2 regions of the Amycolatopsis sp. EV170708-02-1 genome follow, and region 2 is predicted to be linked to the other one. Evidence: riboswitches for the same ligand, from Rfam matches in the RefSeq annotation. Region 2 holds a riboswitch; the other holds the start of a gene.
The links. A riboswitch is a leader RNA that binds a small molecule or an ion and turns the genes downstream of it on or off. The one in region 2 is predicted to bind cobalamin.
Positions count from the first base shown of each region.

Region 1 (7,131 bases), 4.8 Mb from region 2:
ACCGTAGGACTGCACCCAGCCGAAGTCGGTGGCCGCGAACCCGGCCAGCCGTTCGGCGAAGTACTGCACCATGTCGTTGCGCTCGGGCTCGCCGTGCACCAGCACGTCGAGGCCGAGGTCTTCCTGCAGCCGGACGACGCGCTCGATCTCCGCCTTCATCGCGGCTTCGTAGCCCGCGTCGTCGAGCGAACCCGCCTTGTGCGCGGCCCGCGCTTTGCGGACCTCGGTGGTCTGCGGGAACGAGCCGATCGTGGTGCTCGGCAACGGCGGCAGCTTCAGCGCGGCCTGCTGCGCCGCCGCGCGCTCGGCGTAGGGGGAGCGGACGGTGTCCTCCGGCCGCAACGCCTCCAGCCGGGCGCGTACTCCGGAGTCGGCCAGGTCGGCCGCCGTCGCGCGATCCGCGGCCGCGGCGCGGGCGGCCGAGAGGTCGACTCCTTCTTCCTTCAAGGCGCGCCCGAGAAGGACGACCTCGTCGACCTTCTGCCTGGCGAAAGCGAGCCAGCCCTTCAGGCGCGGGTGGAGCCCGTCCTCCCGCTCGACGTCGTAGGGCACGTGCAGCAGCGAGCAGGACGTCGACACGCTGACCGACTTCGCGGTGCCCAGCAGCATCGCCGCGCGGCTGAGCGCGCGGGTCGGGTCGGTGCGCCAGACGTTGCGCCCGTCCACGACACCGGCCAGGACCTCCTTGTCCCGCAAGGCGGGTTCGGCGGCGACCGCGTCCACAAAGGACCCATCGGTGACGAGGTCGACCGCGATGGCGTCGATCGGGGAGCGGGCGAGCACGCCGAGGGCGCGCCCGAGCCCGCCGAAGTACCCGGCGACCAGGATCTTCGGCCGCGCGGTCTCCTTCGCGAGGCGGTGATAGGCGCGGATGAGCGCGTTGAGCTCCCGCTCCGTGCGGTCCGCGGCGAAGGCGGGCTCGTCGAGCTGGACCCACTCGACGCCTTCGTCGTGCAGGCGGCGGAGCAGTTCGACGTAGCCGTCGAGAAGGTTGTCGAGCAGCTCCAGCGGGCGGAAACCCTCCGGTGCGTCTTCAGCCGGCTTCGCGAGCAGCAGGTACGTCACCGGTCCGACCAGAACCGGCCGCGTCTCGACGCCGATCGCGCGGGCTTCGCGGTACTCGTCGAGCGGCTTGGTGCCGGTGAGCGAGAACGTCGTGCCCGGGCCGAGTTCGGGGACGATGTAGTGGTAGTTCGTGTCGAACCACTTCGTCATCTCCATCGCCGGCGCGTCCTGCACTCCGCGCGCGGCGGCGAAGTAGGTGTCGAGCGGCGAGAGACCAAGCGTGGTGAAGCGCTCCGGCAGCGCCCCGAACAGCTCGGTGGTGTCGAGCACCTGGTCGTAATGGGAGAACGTGTTGGAGGGGACGGAATCGAGCCCCGCGTCCTTGAGTTCCCGCCAGGCGCGGGTGCGCAGCGCGCGGCCGGTGCCGAGTAGCTCGGCTTCGTCGATCTTGCGCGCCCAATAGCGTTCGAGTGAACGCTTGAGTTCCCTGTCCGGTCCGATCCGGGGGTGGCCCAGCACCGTCGTGCCGATTTCGGTCACAGCTCTCTCCTCGCGAGCTTGTCGTCGGAGCCCGGAGCGCGCGCAGGAGTGACCGCCGTTCGGTCGTGCCCATCCCACGAGGCCCGGACTCACGCACGCCGTCGGCGCGCGTACCACGGGCAGGTCTTCGGACTCGTGGGCGACTCGCTCGCTCCTACCGGCCGTCGCTTCCCGGGGCGCCATGTCCCAGTGCTTTACCGTGTCTCGCACGGTGACGGCTTTCGTTCCCACATACCGCTGCGGGGCAGTCCCGGATTCGCACCGGGTTCCCTGTTACCTCGCCCGGCCTGGACGGCCGGGCGAACCAGTAGCACTTCGGAGCGTACTCAGGGACGCAACGGCGCCGCCGGACATGTGACGAACCGGACGACACGCGTGATCAGACGGACGACACGCGTGATTGAACGGCGAACTCGCGTGATTGAGGGCGCAACTCGTGGAGTTGTCCCCGGATGGCGGACACGGGGTTTTCACGCGGTTTGGTGGTGGCTGTAGCTGGTTCGGGTTTCGTGGGGTGTTCGGTGGCCGACTGTCGAATGTAGACGGTCGTGGTTGTAGTAGTGGAGGTAGCGGTATAGGTCGTGTCGTGCCTGGTCACGGGTGCGCCAGATGGTGGTGCCGATCTCGGTTTTGAGGGTGGCGAAGAACGACTCGGCGACGGCGTTGTCGTAGCAGGATCCGGCCCGTCCGATCGAGGACCGGATCCTGTGCTCGGTGAGCGCGGCGCGGAATCGGCCGGAGGTGTACTGGACGCCGCGGTCGGAGTGGAACACCGCGTCGGGGCGGATCAAGCCGCGTGCGGTGGCCAGGGCGATCGCGTCGCAGACCAGGTCTGTGCGCAGGTGATCGCCCATCGCGTGCCCGACGACCTCACGGTTGTGCAGATCGATCACCGTGGCCAGGTAAAGCCAGCCCTGGAACGTGGGCAGATAGGTGATGTCCCCGACGAACCGCTGACCAGGGCGCTCGGCAGTGAAATCACGGCGGATCAGATCCTGGACCACCGCGACCGGCGACGGATCGGCCTTGGTGAGCGACCGGCGTTTGCGGCGGGTGCTCCCGACCAGGCCCTGCTCACGCATCAACCGCTCCACCCGCTTGTGGTTCACCACCCGCCCGCGCCGGCGCAGCTCCGCGGTGATCCGGGGCCGCCCATAGGCACCCCGGTGCTGCGCGTGGATCGACGCGATCACCACCACCAGCTCCCGCTCCTGTTCCGCCGCGGCCTCACGGGCCGCCCCGGCCGCGGCCCACTCGTGGAAACCCTGCCGGCGCAGACCCAGGACCTGACACAACCGCTTCACACCGAACTCGGCGCGATGCTCGGAGATGAACCGGTAGCGGTAGATCATCGATCCATCTCTTTGGCAAAATAAGCGGCCGCTCGACGCAGGATCTCCTTCTCTTTCTGCAGCTCAGCGACCTGCTTCCGCAACCGCTGCACCTCATCGACGACCGCGCGATCCTCCACCGGCCCGACTTCCACGGCCTGTTTGGCGGCATTCACCCACGACCGCAAGGTCTCGTGATTGACACCCAGCTCACGAGCGATCTGACGCAACGGGCGACCACTCGTGTTCACCAGCTCGATCGCGTCACGACGGAACTGCTCCGGATACTTCGACCTGCGAGACACCAGGACATCCTCCCTCCAGACCTGTGTCTGGAATCAAGGTGTCCGCTCCCAGGGGGCAACTCCACTCGCGTGTCTGGAAACGGAACACGCCGGGCGGAAGCCGCCCGGCGTGTTCCGTGCTCGATCACGTGAGTTACGCGCTCAGGCACGCGAGTTACGTGTCTGAGCACGCGAGTTACGCGTTCGGGGTCAGTCCCAGTCGAGGGCGCCGCCCGACTGGTACTCGATGACGCGGGTCTCGAAGAAGTTCTTCTCCTTCTTGAGGTCCATCGCCTCCGACATCCACGGGAACGGGTTCTCGGTCTCGCCGAAGATCGGCGCGAGACCGATCTGCTGGGCCCGCCGGTCGGTGATGAAGTGCATGTACTGCTCGATCAGCTCGGCCGAGAGCCCGAGCATGCCGCGCGGCATCGTGTCGCGGGCGTAGGCGACCTCGAGTTCGCACGCCTCGGTGAGCATGGTGCGGACCTCGGCCTGGAACTCCTCGGTCCACAGGTGCGGGTTCTCGATCTTGATCTGGTTGATGCAGTCGATGCCGAAGTTCAGGTGGATCGACTCGTCGCGCAGGATGTACTGGTACTGCTCGGCGATGCCGACCATCTTGTTCCGGCGGCCGAGCGACAGGATCTGCGCGAAGCCGGTGTAGAACCACATGCCCTCGAAGATCACGTAGAACGCGACGAGGTCACGCAGGAAGGCCTGGTCGGCTTCCGGCGTCCCGGTCTCGAAGTCCGGGTTCTCCAGGTTCTGCGTGTACTTCAGCGCCCACGCGTCCTTGTCCGAGATCGACGGGACCTCGCGGTACATGTTGAACAGCTCGCCCTCGACCAGGCCGAGGCTCTCGCAGATGTACTGGAAGGTGTGCGTGTGCACGGCCTCCTCGAACGCCTGGCGCAGCAGGTACTGGCGGCATTCGGGTTGGTGATCTGCCGGTACACCGCGAGCACGATGTTGTTGGCCACCAGCGATTCCGCGGTGGCGAAGAAGCCGAGGTTGCGCTTGAGCATGGTGCGCTCGTCCTCGGTGAGGCCGTCGGGCGACTTCCACAGCGCGATGTCGGCCTGCATGGCGACCTCGGTCGGCATCCAGTGGTTGTTGCAGCCGGCGAGGTACTTCTCCCACGCCCAGGTGTACTTCATCGGCAGCAGCTGGTTGACGTCGGCGCGGGCGTTGATCATCCGCTTGTCGTCGACGTTGATGCGGGCGGCGCCGACTTCGATCTCACCGAGCCCGGTGGCGTCGGTGGAGGCGTCAAAGGTGGTCATGAAAGCTCACTTCACGAGTCGGGGGTCGTGAGTGGTAAGGACGGTTCTAACCGTCCTTACCACTCACGAGGATGTTTACTGGCAGGCTTCGCAGTCGGGGTCGTCGATCCGGCAGGCGGCGCCGTCGGTGGCGACGAAGTCGACGTCCGAGACCTTCGGCATCTCCTTCGGCTCCGGGGCGGTCACCGGGACGGCCGGAACAGCGGCGGCAGGCGACGGCGACACCGCGGCGGAAGCCGACGGGGCGGGCGAAGCGGCGGGAGCCGGAGCGGCGGCGGCGGGCTTCGGCGAAGCGGGTGCGGCGGGGGCCGGGGTGGCCGAGACCGCGTTCAGCTTGCCGTCGGTGCCGCGCAGGGTGCTCTTCTCCACGTGCGTCGCGGACCGCGCCCGCAGGTAGTACGTGGTCTTGAGGCCCTTGTGCCAGGCGTAGCGGTACAGCTCGTCGAGCTTGCGGCCGCTGGGCGCCGCGATGTACAGGTTCAGCGACTGCGCCTGGTCGATCCACTTCTGGCGCCGCGAACCGGCGTCCACCAGCCACTTGGACTCGATCTCGAACGCGGTCGCGTACAGCGCCTTCAAGTCGTCCGGCACGCGGTCGATCTGGCCGAGGCTGCCGTCGAAGTACTTCAGGTCCGACACCATGACCTCGTCCCACAGCCCGCGCTCCTTGAGTGAGCGGACCAGGTGCGGGTTCACCACGGTGAAGTCACCGGACATGTTCGACTTGACGAACAGGTTCTGGAACAGCGGCTCGATCGACTGCCCGACCCCGCAGATGTTGGAGATCGTCGCGGTCGGCGCGATCGCCATCACGTTGGAGTTGCGCATGCCGACGGTCTTGACCCGCTCGCGCAGCGGCGCCCAGTCCAAAGTGGACGAAGTGTCGACGTCGAGCGCGTCGCCCTGGCGGGCGTCGATCAGGAGCTGCATCGAGTCGATCGGCAGGATTCCCTTGCTCCACAAGGAACCCTCGAACGTCTGGTACTGGCCGCGCTCCTCCGCGAGGTCGGTCGATGCCGAGATCGCGTAGTAGCTGATGTGCTCCATGCTGGTGTCCGCGAACTGGACGGCCTCATCCGAGGACAGCGGGACACCGATCTCGAACAGCGCGTCCTGGAAGCCCATCAGGCCCAGCCCGATCGGGCGGTGACGCAGGTTGGAGCGGCGCGCCTCCGGGATCGTGTAGAAGTTGATGTCGATCACGTTGTCGAGCATGCGAACGGCCGTGCGCACGGTCTTCTCGAGGCGCTTCGTGTCGAGGCCCTCGGGGGTGACGTGCTTGAGCAGGTTCACCGAGCCCAGGTTGCAGACCGCGACCTCGTCGGTGGTGGTGTTCAGGGTGATCTCGGTGCACAGGTTGGACGAGTGCACGACACCCACGTGCTGCTGCGGCGAACGCAGGTTGCACGGGTCCTTGAAGGTGATCCACGGGTGGCCGGTCTCGAACAGCATGGTCAGCATGCGGCGCCACAGGTCGACCGCGCGGACCTTGCGGAACACCTTCAGCTCGCCACGCTCGGCGGCGGCCTCGTACTCGCGGTAGCGCTCGGCGAACGCGTTGCCGTAGAGGTCGTGCAGGTCCGGGGTCTCGTTCGGCGAGAACAGCGTCCACTGCGCGTCGGCCTCGACGCGGCGCAGGAACTCGTCCGGCACCCAGTTCGCGGTGTTCATGTCGTGCGTGCGGCGACGGTCGTCACCGGTGTTCTTGCGCAGGTCGAGGAATTCCTCGATGTCCACGTGCCAGGTCTCGAGGTACGCGCAGGCCGCGCCCTTGCGCTTGCCGCCCTGGTTCACCGCGACCGCGGTGTCGTTGGCGATCTTGAGGAACGGCACGACACCCTGCGACTGGCCGTTGGTGCCCTTGATGTGCGCGCCGAGACCGCGGACCGGGGTCCAGTCGTTGCCGAGACCGCCCGAGTACTTCGCCAGCAGCGCGTTGTTCTTGTACGCCTGGAAGATCGAGTCCAGGTCGTCGTCCACGGTGGTCAGGAAGCAGGACGACAGCTGCGGACGCGTGGTGCCCGAGTTGAACAGCGTCGGGGTGGACGCCATGAAGTGGAACGTCGAGAGCAGCTCGTAGAACTCGATGGCACGAGCCTCACGGTCGTCCTCGCGGATCGCCAGGCCCATCGCGACGCGCATGAAGAACGCCTGCGGCAGCTCGAAGCGGACGCCGTCGTGGTGCTGGAAGTACCGGTCGTACAGGGTCTGCAGGCCGAGGAAGCCGAAGTCGAGGTCGCGCTCGGCGTGGATGGCCGCGGTGATCTTGTCCAGGTCGAAGGTCTGCAGCTCGGGGTTGACCAGCTCCAGCTCGATGGCGCGCTTGAGGTAGTCCCGGAAGTACTGCGGGTACCGGGTGGTCATCTCGTCCTGGCTGGCCTGCTGCGGAACGCCCGCGAGGTAGCTGAGCGCTTCGCCGCGGAGCTTGTCCGCGAGCAGCCGGGCGCTGACGTAGGAGTAGTTCGGCTCCTGCTCGACGAGCACGCGCGCGGCCATGATCTGGGCGAGGGCGAGTTCGTCGGCGCTGATGCCGTCGTAGACGTTGCGCTTGGTCTCGGCCAGCACCGGCTCGGCCGAAACGTCTTCGAGACCGGCGACGGCTTCCCCGACCACGTGCGAGACCCGGGCCCAGTCGAGCGGGCGGAGCGAGCCGTCGGCGGCCTTGACGCTGATGGCGACGTCGGA
Region 1 covers NZ_CP092497.1:586,525-593,655, reverse strand. The annotation lists gene metE (5-methyltetrahydropteroyltriglutamate--homocysteine S-methyltransferase) at 1-1,545, opposite strand, end outside; cobalamin riboswitch at 1,646-1,869, opposite strand; gene MJQ72_RS02470 (IS3 family transposase) at 2,016-2,897, opposite strand; gene MJQ72_RS02465 (transposase) at 2,894-3,181, opposite strand; partial or broken gene MJQ72_RS02460 (ribonucleotide-diphosphate reductase subunit beta) at 3,371-4,446, opposite strand; gene MJQ72_RS02455 (ribonucleoside-diphosphate reductase subunit alpha) at 4,522-7,131, opposite strand, start outside.
Region 1: it holds a riboswitch for cobalamin, as region 2 does, so the genes downstream of both, metE (5-methyltetrahydropteroyltriglutamate--homocysteine S-methyltransferase) here and MJQ72_RS24580 (prenyltransferase/squalene oxidase repeat-containing protein) in region 2, are expected to answer to the same signal.

Region 2 (7,131 bases):
GCCTCGGTACGCGGCCGAGCTCGAGGCGATGCCGCTCGACGAGCGTCTCCGGTTTCTCGGCGCTTGCATGGACTTTTCCGCGCGGAAGGCGACTTGGTACGCGGCGGCGTCCCCGGCCGATCGCCGGGCGGCGCACGCGCGGCTGGCGTCGGTCGAGGAAGGACCGGAGGCGCTCTGGCATCGTGCGATGGCGACGGCCACGCCGTCCGCGCCACTCGCGGACGCGCTCGCCGCGGCACCCGCGGTGGACCACGCCGCCGCTGCTCGGCACCTCGAACGCGCCGCCGCGCTGACCGCCGATCCGGCGGCGCGGACGGCCCGGCTGCTGGCGGCGGCGGACGCGGCCTGGCAGGCGGGCCGGCCGGGATGGGCGCGGCTGCTGCTGTCGAGGGTCGACGCCGAGCCCGGGGCGGTGGCGTTGCTGCACGGGGAGATCGAGCTGCGGGACGGCGATCCCGCCGTCGCCACCCACGAACTCGGCACGGCGGCGGAACTGCTGCCCGATCCGGCCGCCGCGCTCCTGCTGGCGGGCGAGGCGCGGCGGCTCGGCGGCGATTTGAGCGGCTACCGGGCGTTGGCGCGGGCGGTCCCGGCCGGAGAAGGTCTGGCGTTCGCGCACTTCCGCGGTTTGACCTCGGTTTACGCCGGACGGCACGACGACGCCGTCGCCCCGCTGGAGGACGCCGTCGCCAAGGGGATGGCCGACACCGACGTCGCCGGAGCCGTCTGGGCCGCCGAAGCGGCCTTCGCTCGCGGGCATGCGGAGCAGGCGCACGAGTACGCGGCGGCGGCGGTGAGCCGAGCCCGGCTCGGCAAACGGCACGCGGAACTGCCGTGGGCGCTGGTCTACCTTTCGCTTTCGGCCATCGCGCTCGACCGGATCCCCTGTGCGCGGGCGGCGTCCCGCGACGGATTGCGCGCGCCCCACAACCTGCGGATGGAGCATTTGACGTTGCTGGGGCTGGCCGCCGCGCTCCTCGGCGACCGCGCGCCGGAACTGGACGAAGCGGCCGAAGGCATCGCCGAACGCGGCCTCGGCAGGCCCGCCGCCGTCGCCGCGTGGGCGCACGCGTGCCTGGATCTGGCCGAGGACCGGCCCGACGACGCGCTCAGCAGGCTCGAAGATCTCGCTTCGGGCGTCTCCGGCGACCAGCCGGTGATCCGCGTGCTGGCCACTCCGCAACTCGTCGAGGCGGCCGTCTGTGCCGGACGGCCCGAACGCGCCCGTGCCGCGCAGGAGGTGTTCGACCGCTGGACCCTGGCCGGTGCGGAACCCTGCTGGCTCGCGCTGAGCCACCGCTGTCACGCGCTGATGGCGTCGGATCCCGCCGTGGCGGAACGGCGTTTCCGGCTGGCCGTCGAGGCGCACCGGCGGGCGGGCGGCGCGATGGAACTCGCCAGGACGCGGTTCGCGTACGCCACCCTGCTGCGACGGCATCGCCGGACCCGCGACGCCCGCGACCAGTTCCGAGATGCCTTGCGCGGCTTCGAAAACGTCGGCGCGGCCCGGTTCGCCGAACGGGCGAGAGCGGGGCTGCGGGCGGCGGGCGAGACCGTCGACGTGCCGCACCGATCGCTCGCCGGGCTCACCCCGCAACAGGACGCGATCACCCGGCTGGTGGCGGCGGGGGAGACGAACAAGGAGATCGCGCGGCGGCTGGTGATCAGCCACCGCACGGTGGACCACCACCTGCGGAACATCTTCACCGCGCTGGGAGTGCGGTCACGCGTGGAACTCGCGCGCCGGGTCGCCGCCGGTGAGTGAACCGCCTCGTGAGTGGTAAGGACGGTTAGAACCGTCCTTACCACTCACGAGGTGACGTCAGGGGCAGGTGAGTACCGGTGCCTGCGGACGTCCACCGCCGTGCAGTTCGCTCAGCGGCACCCTCGCCAGGCCGAGGATCGCCTGCGCGGTCGCGCGCGGGGCGGTCGCCGGGTTCAGGCCGGTGGCGTCGTAGGCGATCGCGCCGCGGTCCGCTTCGGCGCCGGCGCAGCCGGTCTGCAGCGACCGCAGGAATTCCCGCGCCTTGATCGCGGCGGCGGGACGGTGACCGGCCAGCGCTTCCGCGGCGAGGCCGGTGCTGTTGGCGTTGGGCGCATTCGTGCCGAAGCCGAAGCCGCCGTTCGCGTGCTGCTTCGTGACCAGCCAGGAGGTGCCCTCGCCGGCGTTCACCGCGTCGCCGGTGGCGCGCAGGGCCTGCACGACCGTCGCGGTCGCGTCGACGTCGCTCGTGCACGTCGCCTCGCCGAAGTTCAGCGGGAAACCGCCGTCCGCGCACTGGGTGCTCGCGAGGAACGTCACGGCCGGTGCCGGGGCGCCGCCGGGCGTGCGGTCCAGCGCCAGGAGGGCGAGCGACTGCGAGAGGGCGTTGGAGTAGTCGCCGTATTCGGACCGGTCGGAGAACCGGCCGGACGGCGTGAGCAGCGAGAGAAGGCCCGCCTTCAGGTCGACGCCGCCGAACGACGCGGGGTCCTTGCCGCGGATCTGCGCGGCAAGCATCAGCTTGGCGTGCGCGCCCGCGTAGGCCTCGGTGCCGCCGCCGACGTAGCCGGTGGTGATCTCCGGTTTCGCCAGCCAGGCGATCGCCTTGCCCGCGTTCGTGTCGGACACCCCGGCCGCGGCGAACGCGAAGATCGCGTCGATCGTCAGGCCCTGGTCGGGGAACTTCTGACCGCCGAAGTCGGCCTCGAACCGTTCGCCGTCGGTCATCTGCCTGGCGAGCCAGCCCGCGGCGGCGTCCGCCTTGTGGTGGGTGGCCGCGGCCGCCGCCGGGGCGGCGGCCAGCCCGATGCCGCACAGCACGGCGACAGCGAAAACCAAACGTCTCATGAGAACCCTTTCCCGCATTTCCACGACAGGAGTCGGTGACACCGCGCGACGTGGGTGACCGGGCTCGCCAGGAAGGCACACCGTTGCGGGACAGCGCCGGACTCTCACCGGACTTCCCCCACGACCGCGCCAGAAGACTCTCACCCCGGTCGAATGCGGGATACCGCCGGGTGCCGATGTGATCCTGGCTACCGACCTGGTCAGCGGTACCTGCCTGAGGTGAACGGGTGTTAACCTCGGCTGGCTCGACAACAGAACACCGCCGCCCGTGACGGGGAAGCCGGTCGAAATCCGGCGCTGTCGCGCAACCGTGGGCCCTTTCGCAGGGCGAGCCGGGATACCGAACGGGCGGATGAACGAACCACTGTCGCGATAAACAGGGGTGACTGCGGCGTCCCGCGCTGTCCTCCGCCATGCCGCAAGGAGGAGTCATGCGCCGCGGGTACCTGGCCGCGACGGCCTTCGCCGTCAGCGTCGCCGTGATCGCCGCACCGTTCGCCGGGACGGCGACGGCCGCGAACGATCCGGGCGCGGCGAAGGCGAGTTCCCGCTGGCTCGCGGCGAAGCTGAAGCCGGACGGCACGCTCGAGAACCCCAGCGGCGGCTCACTGCCCGACCACGGCTTGATGCTCGACGTGCTCTTCGCGATGTACGCCGCGGGAGAAGGCGCGCGGGCCGAGCCGATCGTGAAGTTCCTCGACGACCAGGGCCACGCCACCGACTACTTCACCTGGGACGGGCTCGCCCCCGGCGCCGGGTACGACAAGATCGTCGTCGGCGGCGCCGTGGCGAAGACACTGGTCGCCGCCCAGGTCTCCGGCCGGAATCCCCGGGCCTTCGACGGCTACGACCTGGTCGCCGAGACCCAGGGCGCGATCATGCGCAAGGGCCCCGACAAGGGCCGGATCAGCGATTACGCCAAGGATCCCGCGCTCGCCGACGCGGTGAGCAACAACGCGAACATGTTCGGCCAGGCGCTCGGGGTGATCGGCCTCGCCGCCGCGGGCGTGAACGACCGGCTCGCCATCGACAAGCTGCTGACCCAGCAATGCTCCGAGGGCTACTTCCGCGTCCTGTTCTCCTACATCCCGACGAAGGAGACCGGCGACCACGTCACCCCGGACGGCCGCAAGGTCTCGACCTGCGACGAGGGCAAAGCGCCCGGCCTTTCCCCGACCGACGGCGACGCCACCGGCCTCGCCCTCTCGGCGCTGCTCGCCGCGAAGAAGGCGGGCGCGGCCGGTCTCGACGCTCCGATCGGCAAGGCCGTCTCCTGGCTCAAAGCGAACCAGACGCCCGGCGGCGGCTGGGGCGGCGGCGTCGGCACCGAGGCGCCGAACACCAACAGCACCGGCCTGATCGTCCAAGCACTCGCCGACGCCGGCGGCGCGGACGCGGCGGTGGACAAGGGCATGCGGTACCTCAAATCCGCGCAGGCGAACGCCGCGGCCGACGCCGGGAACAAGCTCGCGGGCGAACTCGGCGCGATCGCCTACGACCCCGCGTCCTACGAGGCCGCGCGTTCCTCCGGCATCAGTGGCCTCGACACCTGGATCCGCGCTAGCGCGCAGGCTTCGCTCGGGTTGTCACAGGTCGGGTTCTACGCGCTCGCGAAGGGCGAAACCCTGCCGCCGGCCACCGGCGTCCCGGAAACCCCGGCCCCGACGACGCAGCCGCACAAGCCTGCTCCGAAACCCGAAAAGTTCGTCACGCCCAGGGCGTCCACCGGTGCCCGGGTGTCCACGGTGGCGGCGGTCACCGCCCCGGCCGACGCGACCCCGGCCGCCCGTCTCGCTGCCTACCTGACGAACCGGCTCGTCGGCGGCGACCACGTCGAGGTCACCGAGGGCGGCAAGACCTACGTCGACTACGACGCCACCGCCGATGTGGTGCTGGCTCTGCGGGCGCTGGACCAGCGGCCGGATTCGGTCGCCCGCGCTTCGCAGTTCCTTCTGAAGCCGGAATCCGTGCAGGCCTACGCCCACGGTGCGCCGTACGAACAGGGCGAGGCGTCGTACGCCGAACCGCTCGCGAAACTCGTGCTGGTGGCCGAATTCGCGAAGTCGGACGCAGCCGGGCCGTTGCGCGCCGATCTGGTGAAACTGCGCGGTGCCGACGGCGAGTTCACCGACACCGGTTCGTTCGCCGACGCCGACCGGACGGTCGAGCGGCACGCCTGGGCGGTGCTCGCCACCGCCGCCGACCCCGGCCCCGCGGTCGAACTGCTCCTCTCCCGCCAGTGCGCGGACGGCACCTTCCCGAAGCACCTCGACACCGCCGAGTGCGGCTCCGGCGACCTCGCCGCGACAGCCGCCGCCGTCACCGCGCTGGTCGCCCGTCCGCACACGGACACCGCGCCGCCGACCAGACGCCCGAACGCCTGGACCGAGCGGCGCGTGTCGGCGTTCGTCTCCGCGGTGGGCGCGCTCGGCGTCCGGCCCACCGGCGAGGGTTTGGTGACCGGGGAAGGCGGCGAGACGGACGTCGCGCTCAGCGCCGCCGTCGCCGCCGCGCGGCAGACCGCCGGGCTCGACGCGAGCGGAACCGCGCGCTCGCTGGGCAAGCTCGTCCAGGCGGACGGCGGGTTCGCCAAGGCATCCGGCGGAGAGACCGATCTCCCGACCAGTTCGGCCGCCGCCCAAGGGATCGCGGGCCGCTCCTGGCTCACCGCCGCGGATTCGCCGCTGTCACCCGCGATCCGGCTCCCGCTGACCACCGGCACCGATACGCCGGTGCTGGCCGCCGCCCAATCCGACGACCAGCCGGCCTGGGTGATCTGGGGGCTCGCGGGACTGGCCGCGCTGCTCCTGCTCACCGCGATCGCGCTCGTCTTCGTCCTTCGCCGTTTCACCAAGAAAAAGGGGGTAACACCATGAAGAGACTGCTCGCCGTCACCACTGTCCTCATCGGACTGATCGGGCTGTCCGCCGCACCCGCGAACGCGGTCGACACCACCAAGGGGTACAACGGGATCTGCACCGGCGCCGACGCGCGCACCGGGGTCACGGTCGTGATCGATTTCCAGGAGCTGGCCGCGCCGACGATCACCCGCTGCTCGCCCAACGCCGCGCCGGGCACCGCCCGCACGGGCATCAAGGCGTTGCAGGACGCGGGGATCGCGGTCGCCGGCACCGCACGCTGGGGGCTCGCGTTCGTCTGCCGCCTGGAAGGCCGCCCGTCCGCGACGGAGACCCTCCCGCTGTCGACCAACCCGAACTACAAGGAAGCATGCGTCACCACCCCGCCCGCGGGCGCGTACTGGGGTTACTGGCACGCCGACGGTTCCGGCTCCACCTGGACCTACAGCAGCTCGGGAGCGCTCAACCGCAACGTCGTCCCGGGTGGTTTCGAGGGCTGGTCGTTCTCGCTGAACAAGTCCGCGACGACCAACCCGCCGCCCGGCGTCACGCCGAGGAACCCGGCCGTCCCGTGAAAAGGCTCCTCGGGGTGGTGGCGGCGGTCTTCCTGATCGCCGCCACGGCGCCGTCCGCGCACGCGATCGACCAGGGCAAGGGATATCCCGGGTTCTGCAAGGACGCCACCGGGGTCACCGTGGTGGTGGATTTCCAGCAGCTCGGCGGCACGACGATCGTGCGGTGCAATCCGCAGACCACCCGCGGCACCGGGCTCGACGCGCTCAAGGGCGCCGGTTTCCAGATCGCCGGGGTCCAGCGCTGGGGCGAGTCGTTCGTCTGCCGGGTCGAGAACCGCCCGTCCGCGACCGAGAGCCTTCCCATGACGGGCCGTGAGGGCTACCGGGAGCCGTGCGTCGACACACCGCCGGCTCAGGCTTATTGGTCGTACTGGCACGCCTCGAACAACTGCGCCTGGGACTACAGCCAGTGGGGGGTCAAGAACCGCGACTTCATCCCGGGCGGTTTCGAGGGCTGGTCGTTCTCCCTGAACGCCACCGCCCAGAGCAACCCGGTCCCGCGGGTCTCCGCCGTCCGGCCGGGCACCGAGAACCAGCCCTGTGTGCCGCGAGAAGAGGCGAAGCCGCTTACCGGCGACCCCGGCGAGCGGCAGCAGCGACCGCCGGCGGGGAACGGTCAGCAAGCCGACGGATCTCAACCGGCGACGACCGCGGGAGAGGCTCCGGCCGCGGAGCCGGGTTCCGGCGCGCTGCCGCCGCCCAAGCCGCGTCCGAGTGCTTCGGCGCGGCCGAAGGCGCAGGACCCGTCGTCGAACGTCGCGTTCACCGGCGGGGAGAACGCCGAGGACGTCAACGCGGTGCTCGAACGCGAGTCCGGAGCGGCGGGCTGGGCGCCCTGGGCGGCCGGCGCCGCGGTACTGGCGTTGTG
Region 2 covers NZ_CP092497.1:5,405,725-5,412,855, reverse strand. The annotation lists gene MJQ72_RS24585 (LuxR family transcriptional regulator) at 1-1,765, shown strand, start outside; gene MJQ72_RS24580 (prenyltransferase/squalene oxidase repeat-containing protein) at 1,823-2,830, opposite strand; cobalamin riboswitch at 2,862-2,993, opposite strand; cobalamin riboswitch at 3,105-3,172, shown strand; gene MJQ72_RS24575 (hypothetical protein) at 3,262-5,706, shown strand; gene MJQ72_RS24570 (flagellar hook-length control protein FliK) at 5,703-6,263, shown strand; gene MJQ72_RS24565 (ABC transporter substrate-binding protein) at 6,260-7,131, shown strand, end outside.